3 regions of the Alkalihalobacterium sp. APHAB7 genome follow, and region 2 is predicted to be linked to each of the others. Evidence: predicted binding sites of a transcription regulator. Region 2 holds the regulator's gene; each other region holds the start of a gene.
The links. The regulator Rex, encoded in region 2, represses fermentation and respiration genes when NADH is low (regulators of the CRP and FNR family bind a similar motif). The targets are predictions, from matches to a motif close to TTGTGAAATATTTCACAA.
Positions count from the first base shown of each region.

Region 1 (4,151 bases), on a different contig from region 2:
AAGTTCATACAAAGCTTTAGGTTCACCGAAGCGTCGTGAGGCACCTCCAGCTAATAAAATTCCGACAACATGATGGGGTTTCATAGGCATTCCTCCTAACTACCTTTACACTTCATTATTTCATAGGAACGGTAATTTTACTATAGCCATAAAAAAACAGGCCCTTCACTTAGTAGTGAAAAGGCCATGTTCTTGTTAGGCGCTTAGATTAACATTTAACTTCTGCATTTTTTCTTGAGTAGAAGTACCAGTTGATAACTAAGCTGATTACGTAGTAACCGATAAAGATAAATAGAGCTAAGTTAGCATATCCAGTTGTATCAATTGACCAACCGAAAATTTTTGGAATAAAGAATGCACCGTATGCTGCAAATGCGGCAATTAACCCTAGTACAGGTGCTGCAAATTTTTCTTCAAAAATGAATGGTACCATTCGGAAAGTAGATCCATTCGCAATTCCAGTTCCAGCAAATAACACTAAGAATGAAATTAAGAAACCAGTAAAGTTATTAATATTTAAGAAGTAGATGACACTTGATGTTGCAAGGATCATCGCGACAATCGTCCAGAATGTTACCTTTGCACCACTATTCACTTTATCAGAAAGCCAACCACCGAATGGACGGATTGAAGCACCAACTAATGCACCTAAGAAAGCAAACTTCATCACATCGATTTCCGGGAACTCAGAACGGATTAATAATGGAAATGCCGCTGCGAACCCGATAAATGAACCGAAGCACATTACATAAAGCCAAGTCATAACCCACATATGTTTCATTTTTAGAACAGAAAGCTGACTCTTAATACTCGGTTTTGCTACAGGAAGTTCATCCATAAAGAAAAATGTAACAATGACAGAAGCGATAATTGGAATTACCCAAATAAATGCTGCATTTTGAATATAAACAACGCTACCATCCGCTAAAGTTTGCCCGCCACCAGTTAGAGCACCAATAAATCCTAAACCAATTACGATTGGAGTTAAGAATTGAACAACACTAACTCCTAAGTTTCCAATACCAACGTTAATTCCATTGGCTGTACCTTTTGCTTTTTTAGGATAAAACGGATTTAGAGTCGCCGTTGAAGACGCTAAGTTACCTCCACCAAGTCCACATAAAGCAGCAAGGATAACCATTGTTTGAAAACTTGTTTCAGGGTTTTGAACGGCAAACCCAATGCCGATCGCTGGTATTAATAGAACAACAGTTGTAAGTAATGTCGTTTTTTTACCACCAATTAAGCCTGGCATAAAAGTGTAGAATAAACGTAGTGTTGCTCCAGTTAATCCAGGTAAAGCAGCTAATGTAAATAATTGACTACTTGTAAAATTAAAGCCTACATCATTTAATCGTACGGCTGTAACTGACCATAATTGCCATACACAGAAGGCTAAGATTAAAGAAAATACGGATATTAATAAGTTCTTTCTTGCAATTTTCTTGCCATCACTTTCCCAAAAGCTTTCATTTTCTGGCTCCCATTTCGTAATTTTCGCCATGATCTATTCCCCCAAATACTATTGTTTAATTTTCTTCACATCGATGTTTCTTACAAAATTGATGATACAATCAAACGAAAAAGTTGAGTGTGATTTTTTTCACAGGAAATAAATAAAAATAGAACATACTATCGAAAAATATCAATGAATAGAAGAAAATTAATCAGGACGATTATATAGAAAGAACTAGTATAACTTCGTAAATAAGTTAAAGAACGAACAGTTTAACTATAGAAAAAATAGTTATTACAAATTATTGAACGAAACTTTTTCACAAAATAGTAATATTTTAATTCATAGGGTGTGATTTTCATCACAGTTTTTGCAAGTTCTTAATTGTTATACTGAGATCATAAAAATTGAAAACAACTAGAGATGTATGCTCCTATTTGTGAAATAGTGAGCAAGTGGAGGTCTTAAAAATGGAGAAAAAGAAACTAGTCATGATAGGAAATGGAATGGCAGGGGTTAGAGTCATTGAAGATCTATTAAAAATAAACCGTGATCTATTTGAAATAACGATTTTTGGTGAAGAACCACATCCCAATTACAACCGGATCCAACTTTCAAATATACTTCAAGGGGAAATGAGATTTGAAGATACGATAATCAATAATTGGGATTGGTATAAAGATAACGGAATTCAGTTGTTTACGGATGAAATGATAACAAAAGTAGATCCGCAGCACCAGCTAGTTTATTCAAATAAAGGACAAGTTCTATCATATGATGAACTAATTATTGCGACTGGTTCAAAGCCATTTATTTTACCTGTTCCTGGGGCCGAACTTTCAGGAGTCATTGGATTTAGAGATATTGAAGATTGCGTAACTATGATGGAAGTTGCTAAGCAACATAAAAAAGCAGTTGTAATTGGAGGGGGACTTCTTGGACTTGAGGCTGCTAAAGGATTACTTCATTTAGGAATGGAAGTGGATGTCGTTCATTTAGTCGAACATTTGATGGAAAAACAGCTAGATCCTGTTGCTTCTAGTATGTTAAAACAAGCATTAGAAGAGCAAGGGATGAACTTCCTCATGCCAAAATCAACGACTGAAATTGTGGGAACCGATCGAGTCGAGGGTGTTCGATTTTCAGATGGAAGTGAAGTGCAAGCAGACTTAGTCGTAATGTCGGCCGGGATTGTTCCAAACATTGATTTTATTAAAGGCAGTGACATCTATATCAATCGTGGCATTGTAGTTAATGATTATTTAGAAACGAATATTCCTCATGTGTATGCTGTAGGGGAATGTGCAGAACACCGAGAAGTGGTTTATGGTTTAGTGGCTCCTTTATATGAACAAGGTAAAGTATTAGCCAATCGTTTGTGCGGTGTCAAGGAAGAAGGTTACGAAGGTTCATTGTTAGGAACCCAGCTTAAAGTAACTGAAATTGATTTGTTCTCAGCTGGAGAAATTTATGATGATGCATCAACCAAATCAATAAAAGTCCATAACGAATATGAAGGTGTCTATAAGAAGGTTTTAGTTAGAGATAATCGAATTGTCGGTGTCGTTTTATATGGTGATACAAAAGATAGTTCAAGATTATTTAGAATGTTAACGAACAAAGAAGATATTTCAGATCAAGCCACAATTTCTTTCTTACTAGCGCCAGGAGCGGATGCGACGACTGACGTTGGAGCGATGCCAGATAATGAAGTTATTTGTGGTTGTAACGGAACGACTAAAGGAACGATTGTCGATGCCATTCAACAACAAGGACTTGCAACAATAGAGCAAGTAGGTGGTTGTACGAATGCAGGAAGATCTTGCGGGCGTTGCAAACCATTAATTGGTGAAATTCTCGAACATGCATTAGGTTCTGACTATGAATTGACTGCTCAAAAAGAAACATTATGTGGGTGTACAACTTTTAGTCGAGATGAAGTTATAGATGAAATAAAAGATAAAGGATTAACTTCACCAAAAGAAGTCATGATGGTTCTGAACTGGAACGAAGAACAAGGCTGCTCAAAATGCCGTCCAGCGTTAAATTACTATCTCGGTATGATTAATCCAGAATATAAAGATGATAGAAATTCGCGTCTTGTAAATGAAAAATTACACGCTAACATTCAAAAAGATGGAACGTATTCAGTTGTTCCTAGAATGTACGGTGGAGTGACGACAGCTGAAGATTTAAGAAAGCTTGCTGATGTTGCTGATAAGTATAATGTGCCACTCGTCAAATTAACAGGTGGACAACGAATTGGTTTATTTGGATTGAAAAAAGAACAACTCCCTCAAGTATGGGAAGAGCTAGGGATGCCATCTGGATATGCTTACGGAAAGACGCTTCGTACAGTAAAAACGTGCGTAGGTTCACAGTTCTGTCGTTTTGGTACTCAAGATTCGATGAGTCTCGGCATTGAATTAGAAAAACGCTTTGAACGTCTTGATACACCACATAAATTCAAAATGGGTGTATCCGCTTGTCCGAGAAACTGTGCAGAATCCGGAATTAAAGATGTCGGAGTTGTTGGAGTTGATGGTGGTTGGGAACTATATGTCGGTGGTAACGGGGGCACAGACTTACGTGCTGGAGACTTCTTCTGTAAAGTCAAAACGGAACAAGAAGTATTTGAAATGACAGGGGCTTTTATACAGTATTACCGTGAAACGGCCAATTATTTAGAAAGAAC
Region 1 covers NZ_JBLWFS010000026.1:29,981-34,131, forward strand. Annotated here, with positions in the region: gene mobA (molybdenum cofactor guanylyltransferase) at 1-84, opposite strand, end outside; gene ACNSTQ_RS19035 (MFS transporter) at 209-1,504, opposite strand; gene nirB (nitrite reductase large subunit NirB) at 1,927-4,151, shown strand, end outside.
Region 1: the regulator Rex is predicted to act here: its motif matches at 1,894-1,911, upstream of nirB (nitrite reductase large subunit NirB).

Region 2 (4,151 bases):
TATCTATATGAAAGTTTTGTTTATCTTTTTTGGGTTCATCCAGTTGATTTTTTTCCTCATTAGCTAGTTCATGTAACTGACGGGCTTCATCTTTTTTATGCAAATAATAGTCATAATCACCAAGGTAATTCGTAATATTTTGTTGGGAGAGTTCAATAATTCGTGTCGCCATACGGTTTAAGAAGTACCTGTCATGAGAAACAAACAGGATTGTTCCTGGATAATCAATTAAAGCAGATTCTAAAACTTCTTTGCTGTCTAAATCAAGGTGATTGGTTGGCTCATCAAGAATTAAGAAATTTGCTTTTTTTAACATTAACTTTGCTAAGGCGAGTCGTGCTTTTTCACCACCGCTTAAATCAGAGACGATTTTTAATACATCATCACCACTAAAGAGGAAGTTTCCTAGAACCGTGCGTATCTCTTTTTCTTGCATCAGTGGATATTCATCCCACAGTTCATGAATGACTTGCTTGTTTGATGTTAATTTCGCTTGTTCTTGATCATAATAACCAATAGCAACGTTGCTCCCATAGGTAATCGTTCCAGAAAGAGGTTGCAATTCTTTTGTAATCATTTTGAGCAAGGTAGATTTTCCAATTCCGTTCGGGCCAATTAAAGCTACACTCTCACCGCGATTCAGCTGGAACGAAATATCATTAAATAATACAACGTTATCATATCCGCCAGAAAGAGCTTGTACTTTTAATACTTCGTTTCCTGTTTGTTTTTCAATACCAAAAGAAAAGTTAGCGGATTTTTCATTACCTTGTGGTCGGTCTAACCGTTCCATTCTTTCAAGTGATTTCCTGCGACTTTGGGCTCTTTTTGTCGTAGAAGCTCTAGCGATATTCCGGCGTACAAAGTCTTCCAATTTTGCAATTTCTTCTTGTTGTTTTTCAAATTGTTTTAATTCCTGCTCGTAACGCAGGGCGCTTTCTTCCAGGTAGTCTGAATAATTCCCTTTAAATTTAGTGGCCTTTGTTCTCGAGAGCTCATACACGTGATCAACGACTTTATCTAGAAAGTATCGGTCATGTGAGACAATGAGTACAGCGCCTGGGTAATTAGATAAATACTGCTCCAGCCAAGCCAGTGTTGCAATGTCAAGGTGGTTCGTCGGCTCATCGAGTATGAGTAGGTCTGGTTTCGTTAATAACAACTTTCCAAGTGCTAGGCGTGTCTTTTGCCCGCCGCTTAGAGTAGAGATCTTCGTATTGTAATCGAAGTTGGCAAAATTTAATCCAGCGAGCACGGAGCGAATATCGGCTTCATATTGGTAGCCGCCTTCGTCTTTAAAGTTAACTTGGAGTAGGTCGTATTCTTTCAGGATTTTCTCGTAATTCTCGTGATCAGGGTCAGCCATTTGTTCTTCGAGTTTTCTTAACGTGCGTTCTTTTCTTTGAAGCTCAGCAAATACCGATAACATTTCATCCCAAATGGAAAGGCTAGACTCGAGACCTGTGTCCTGAGCGAGGTACCCGAGCTTTACATCTTTTGGTATCATGATTTCGCCTGAATCAAAAGACATTTGTCCAGCGATAATTCTCAATAGCGTCGATTTTCCAGCGCCATTTCGTCCAACAAGGGCAATACGTTGTTTAGACTGTATTTCAAATTTTATATTGGTTAAGATTGGCTCTATACCGAATGATTTGGTTAAATTTACACATTGTAATAAAATCATAAAAATAATCCTTCCTACTTATAGGGTAACAAAGAGATAAAGCTATGAAACAAGTATGATATATTAAGTGTACCTTATCGGAAGTTATTCAACAACTTCATGAACAGTCGTCTAAAACGATTACACGAAAGATAAAAATAGTGTACAATATGACATGTACATCCTGATTGGTGGAAACCTTGGAGGCGATCTATGAAATTTGAACAACCTAAAATTCCGCAAGCTACAGCGAAACGATTGCCCTTGTATTATCGTTACTTAGAAAATCTGAATGCATCGGGAAAACAGCGTGTTTCTTCCTCAGAGTTGAGTGAAGCCGTCAAGGTTGACTCCGCGACGATTCGCCGTGATTTTTCTTATTTTGGTGCATTAGGGAAAAAAGGGTACGGATATAATGTAAATTATTTACTTTCTTTTTTTCGAAAAACATTAGATCAGGATGAGTTGACAAAAGTAATTCTAATTGGAGTCGGAAATCTTGGTACAGCGTTCTTAAATTATAATTTTGCAAAAAATAATAATACAAAGATTGTTATGGCATTTGATGTGGATGAAGATAAGGTTGGACAAGAAATGGGTGGGGTTAAAATTTATAACCTGGCTGAACTAGAAAAACATTTAGACCCAGAAGTTACAGTAGCCATTTTAACAGTGCCTTCTCAATCTGCTCAAAAAATTGCGGACCGACTCGTTTCAGTAGGAATTAATGGTATTTTGAACTTTACGCCAGCACGATTAACAGTACCAGATAATGTTAGGGTTCACCATATCGATTTATCCGTTGAATTACAAGCGCTTATTTATTTTTTAAAGCATTATCCGTTATAATAGAGGATAAGCCTAGAAAGTAATTTTTAGTATGACTATATAGAAAGTAACCACTTAACTTAGGAGGTGTAAGTTATGCCATTAGGACCGGGAAGTTTAATTATTATTGGATTAGTCGCGTTATTAATCTTTGGACCTAAAAAGTTGCCTGCATTAGGGAAAGCCGCTGGTAATACTCTTCGTGAGTTCAAAAATGCAACAAAAGGTTTGGCTGATGACGACGATGATAACAACAAGAAAAATGAGAAACAAAACTAGTTAGGATGGGTATTTAAATGGAACAGAAAGACATGTCTGTGTATGACCATATAGGTGAATTACGTAGACGATTAATCATCGTCTTCGTCTTTTTTGCTATCGCTTTAATTGGTGGTTTATTTATTGCGAAACCGATTATTACCTTTCTTCAGACTGCACCGACTGCTCAAGACATTCCAATGAATGCCTTTAAGCCGACTGATCCGCTTCGAATATATATGACGTTTGCATTTTTTAGTGCATTTTTAATTATTTTTCCAGTCATTTTATATCAGCTATGGGCGTTTATTAGTCCTGGATTGCATGAAACGGAAAGGAAAGTAACTTTAGCCTATATTCCTATAGCATTTTTATTATTTCTTACAGGAATTTCATTTTCCTATTTCATCTTGTTTCCGTTTATTATTCAATTTGTCGGTACGTTAGCAGGGCAATTAGGGATTAACGAGATGTATGGAATTAATGAATATTTTACATTTCTCTTTCAGTTAACAATACCGTTTGGTCTACTGTTCCAAATGCCAGTCGTTATTATGTTCTTAACACGATTAGGGATTGTAACACCCGCTTTTCTAGGAAAGGTTAGAAAGTTCGCGTACTTTGGCCTTCTCGTAATTGCAGGTTTAATTACACCACCTGAATTAATTTCACATTTAATGGTAACTGTTCCGTTACTCATGCTTTACGAAATTAGTATTGTCATATCGAGAGTTGCGTATCGAAAAGCACAACGCCTTGAAGCAGAACGCCTTAAAGAAGAACAGACTGAAAATGAAAACCACGCTTAGGCTGCATTCCACGAATGCAGCCTTTTCTTATCTCGATATGAGGGTGTATGTGTAGGGTGCCAGGCACCTTTAATGCACTGCACTGATAAAGGTGCCAGGTACCTTTACTACACTGCACTGGTAAAGGTGGGGGACAACACGGTCATTGACAAAAACGGTTATGCTTCATACGATGGGTTTAGTTTAATAAAGCAATGAAATGTAGGTGAAGAGATGAAACAGTTTCAAATGAATCAGACGATGACAGAATTACCGAAGCAATATTTTGCGAGTTTAGTCGCTAAAGTAGGGGCCTTAGTCAAAGAAGGTGCGGATATTATTAATCTGGGCCAAGGAAACCCTGACCAACCGACACCTGAACATGTTGTTTCAAGTTTAAAAGAGGCAGCTGATCTTCCCCAGTATCATAAATATCCACCTTTTCGCGGATATCCATTTCTAAAAGAAGCGATTGTTGAATTTTATAAACGAGAATATAATGTAGAACTCGATCCTAACAAAGAAGTGTGTATCCTCTTTGGCGGAAAGGGTGGACTTGTTGAAATTAGTCAATGCTTATTAAACCCAGGAGAGGTAGCCCTTGTTCCAGA
Region 2 covers NZ_JBLWFS010000034.1:13,155-17,305, forward strand. Annotated here, with positions in the region: gene ACNSTQ_RS20880 (ABC-F family ATP-binding cassette domain-containing protein) at 1-1,687, opposite strand, end outside; gene ACNSTQ_RS20885 (redox-sensing transcriptional repressor Rex) at 1,880-2,515, shown strand; gene ACNSTQ_RS20890 (twin-arginine translocase TatA/TatE family subunit) at 2,591-2,773, shown strand; gene tatC (twin-arginine translocase subunit TatC) at 2,791-3,561, shown strand; gene ACNSTQ_RS20900 (pyridoxal phosphate-dependent aminotransferase) at 3,775-4,151, shown strand, end outside.

Region 3 (4,151 bases), on a different contig from region 2:
ATCTTCAGGTACATCAACACCAGCGAGACTTGCAATATAATAAGGTGTTTTACCAACGATATCTGGATTAACTGCGCAGCTCTTTTCATTAATCACAAGCTTTTCTACTTTCTTTCGTTCTTTTTCATTTAGAAAATAGCAGCCATTCCTCTCCATTTCCTCTTTCACTGCTTCATAGATTTCCTTGTCGACAATAGCCGCTTGTTCTGAAGCACAAATCATGCCATTATCAAAGGTTTTAGATAGGATTAAGTCGTTAACGGCTCGTTTTAAACTGGCTGTTTTTTCAATATAACATGGAACATTTCCTGGACCGACCCCAAGAGCTGGTTTACCAGTACTATAAGCCGACTTCACCATACCTGCCCCGCCAGTAGCTAGTACAAGTGCAATCCCAGGATGGTTCATTAATTGTTGGGTTGCAGCAATGGAGGGTGTTTCAATCCATTGAATACAATGCTCGGGTGCGCCAGCTTTTATTGCGGCATCCCTCAGTACTCGCGCAGCTTGACTACTTGATTTTTGTGCCGAAGGGTGGAATGCAAATACAATAGGATTTCTTGTTTTTATAGCAATTATTGCTTTAAACATTGTTGTAGATGTTGGATTAGTTACAGGGGTTACGCCTGCTACTACACCGACAGGCTCTGCTATTTGCAGGATACCTTCGTGCTCGTTCTCTTCAATAACACCAACCGTTTTGTCGTACTTGATGTTATGGTAGACATACTCTGTTGCGAACATATTTTTGATTATTTTATCCTCGTACACTCCGCGCTGCGTTTCTTCAACAGCCATTTTGGCTAGCGGCATATGTTGATCTAAACCGGCTAAAGCCATCTCTTTTACAATACTGTCTATCATTTCTTGGTCAAAACTCATAAACTGGGCTAGTGCAGACTGCCCGTTTTCAACCAATTTCTCAATCATACTCGTCACATCATTTTGTTTCTTTACTTCCTTTTCTAAAACTCCCACGTGAAGTCCCCCTTAAAAAGTGAATACAAAGTTTGTGAAACATTGAGCAAGTAGTTCCAAAAAAATGTTACCTATGGAGTTAGTTTGGGTGTTAGCTCACCAACCGCCCTAGACATGCTTGTTTTATCGTTACATTAAATCATTACTCACAAACCGGATTTCGTTGAATCTTTGTAATCGATATATCGTTATAGAGCTTGGAATTTTCATTAATAATACAAACATAATTTACTGTCCAAATAAAAGTTGGTATTGTTTTCCCCTCTTCAAACATCATCGCCTCAAACTCATCGCCAACAAGATCTTCAAACATCTCTAGTGAGTAAGTTTCAGTGTCGGTAGTAAAGTCTTTCCATTGGCATAAAATCAATTTGATCAACTCCTTATGTCTTTCATACCTTTATATTAGCATGTAAAAGTTTGTGAAACAGTGAACAAACTTTGTCTCTTTTTAAAACGCTTTCATGTTTCTATCTGTTGTTAGACGCATAAAAGAAGTCAGGCTAATAAAATGCCTGTTTTTAGGCTTTTTACGGACACTTCATTATATAAAAAATTCGGTTTTAGCTTAAAAAAGCAAAAGGCCTTACTAATTCGGCCCTTTGCTTTAACTTTATCTGTGTGCTGTTACTTTTCTCAAACCCTATCTTAGTCTAGGCGTTCGCTTGTCCTAAAACACCTTGAGTTGCTGCCATTCCGATAATGACGCATCCCCACATGTGCTTATAAGCGGTCACCATATCCGGGGCAGTAAAGCGGATCGTCTTTGGACCGATAAGTTCCACTGAAGGAATGGTTGTCGTCATCAAAGCTTGGTTTGTCCCTTTAAAGTCAATTTCAAAAGTGATAGGTCCCTCCACTTTATAAGGCTCGACACTTTTAGCTTTTTCAACCGCTAATTGTGCTTTTTCTCTAATTAATTGCTGGGCTTTTTTGGGAGGAAGCAGTTCAGCCGCCAAGCGATCAATTCCTCGTTTGACAACAGCTGCTTCAACGTGAGGTAATGTCTCCTTCACTTCTTCCACATAAGCATCATCCCCAGTGATTAAAAGGGCCGGTACATTAAAATCACCTGCTACCGCTGCATTCAGCTCCGTTTCACCAACAACTTTGCCATTTATACGGAATTCGTTTACACATATACCGGCTAAAGAATGATTGATGACTGTACGTTCAGATCCACCTTCACGCCCATGGTGGCCAACAAACAAAATTCCATCATATGTATCGTCTAGACCTTCTAGCTGGCACATCACACGGTTATTACCAGAAATAAGACTTGCACGCTCATCAAGGTCCTCTATAAAAATATTGGACATATTTCCATGACCGTCAGCAACAACAACTTCTGTAGCACCGCCATTAAAAGCCCCTTCAATTGCAGCGTTAACATCTTGAGTCATAAGCTTTCTGAAACGCTGATATTCACTTTCCTTTTTTAGCTGGACGCCCGTAGCAACTCCTGTGACCCCTTCAATATCTGCTGAAATAAAAAACTTCATCCTTTTTCTCCCTCTTTCTTTTTCTGATTATTTCTAGTTTAAACTAAATTTAGTATACCTACAAAATGTTTGAAGACACTTAATCATGACACGTATTTATTACTTTAGCATTTAAAAAACAAAGTGAACAAAACCAACAAGCGGGGGAATTTCATTGTTCTTTTTTAAAGACTACGAACAAAACCTATTACAGTTACCCATAAAAGAAGTTTACGAAAAAGAAGACCTAATGACTGAACGTTTTTTATTTCTAAAAGATGAAAAGATAGAAGGGCATTTTGATTGATAGAATGATATCAGCCTTAATTCAGTAAAATGGTTTATTTCTTTTTCTAAAAATATAAAAGTATTTTGATTATACAAAAATAATTTTATTTTATTTCGAATGCCGAAATGTTATGATAGAAGAATAGATTGAAAGATATGGAGGAATTTATAATGACAAAACGTCCAATAACAGCAGATGACTTATGTAAGTTTAAGTTTGTAGGAGACCCTCAACTGTCCCCAAACAAAGACAAAGCAGCCTATGTTTTAACTCACGTCGATAAAGAGAAAGATGGCTATTATTCTTTTATCTATGTAACTGATCTGAGCGGAAACGGCAGACAGTTTACCTCTCATTATTCAACAGATAAATTAATAAAAGATACGGCTCCTACGTGGTCTCCAGATGGAAGCATGATTGCCTTCCGCTCCAACCGTTCAGGAAAAAATCAAGTTTGGCTCTTACATATTGATGGTGGTGAGGCTGTTCAAGTAACCGATGTGAAGCAAGGAGTTGGAGACTTCACTTGGTCTCCTGATGGAAGCCAGCTTGCCCTAACGATTTCCGGTGAATTGAAGCTTACCTCTCATAAGGAAGAAAAAACTGAAGAAAAAAGTGATGTTAAAGTAATTACTAGACTTCGCTATAAAGGTGATGGAGTTGGTATTTATAACGATGACCGCAAGCATGTTTATTTATTTGACATAGAGACAAAATCTTTTACTAAGGTTACTGAAGGTGATCATGACTTTTCACAGCCTCGTTTCTCCCCAGACGGGAAAAGTTTATTCTATATTGGAACGAAAGCAGAAGATAAAGAGTGGGGCTACCTTCCTGCGATTTGGAAATATGATATGGCTGCTAAAGAAGAGACCCTGTTTTATCAAGGAAATGGATATATTATGGCACCTTCCTTCTCACCAGATGGCAAATGGTTAGCCGTTGCTGGTCATACTCGTGGTGAAAGAAGTCAAGGTAACGCGAATGTCCTCTTACTTTCTTTAGAAACAGGTACTTTAACAAATTTAACAGAAAACTTTGATTATACCGTTGGCAACCTGGTAGGTGTGGATGCGAAGTATGACACAGCGGAGCTTCGATTAATTTGGAACTCTACTAGCAACCATATTTTCTTTGGTGCTACTGTTGGAGGAGATTGCCAACTATTTAAAGTAAATCTAAAAGGGGAAGTGTCTGCGGCCCTATCTCCAGCTGTCGCTTCTGTTTCTTCTTACGATATTGTTAGTGATGATCAAGCAGTACTGGTTCTAGCTACACCTCATTCGACAGGAGATTTAGTAACACAGGATCTAAATGATGTGAATAACATTAATCAGCTAACCGATTGGAACCAAGAGCTTTATAACGAGGTACATTTAAGCACTCCTGAAAACTTCCACTAC
Region 3 covers NZ_JBLWFS010000008.1:115,187-119,337, forward strand. Annotated here, with positions in the region: gene adhE (bifunctional acetaldehyde-CoA/alcohol dehydrogenase) at 1-978, opposite strand, end outside; gene ACNSTQ_RS10500 (hypothetical protein) at 1,121-1,348, opposite strand; gene ACNSTQ_RS10505 (M55 family metallopeptidase) at 1,632-2,480, opposite strand; gene ACNSTQ_RS10510 (hypothetical protein) at 2,635-2,766, shown strand; gene ACNSTQ_RS10515 (S9 family peptidase) at 2,919-4,151, shown strand, end outside.
Region 3: the regulator Rex is predicted to act here: its motif matches at 1,011-1,028, upstream of adhE (bifunctional acetaldehyde-CoA/alcohol dehydrogenase).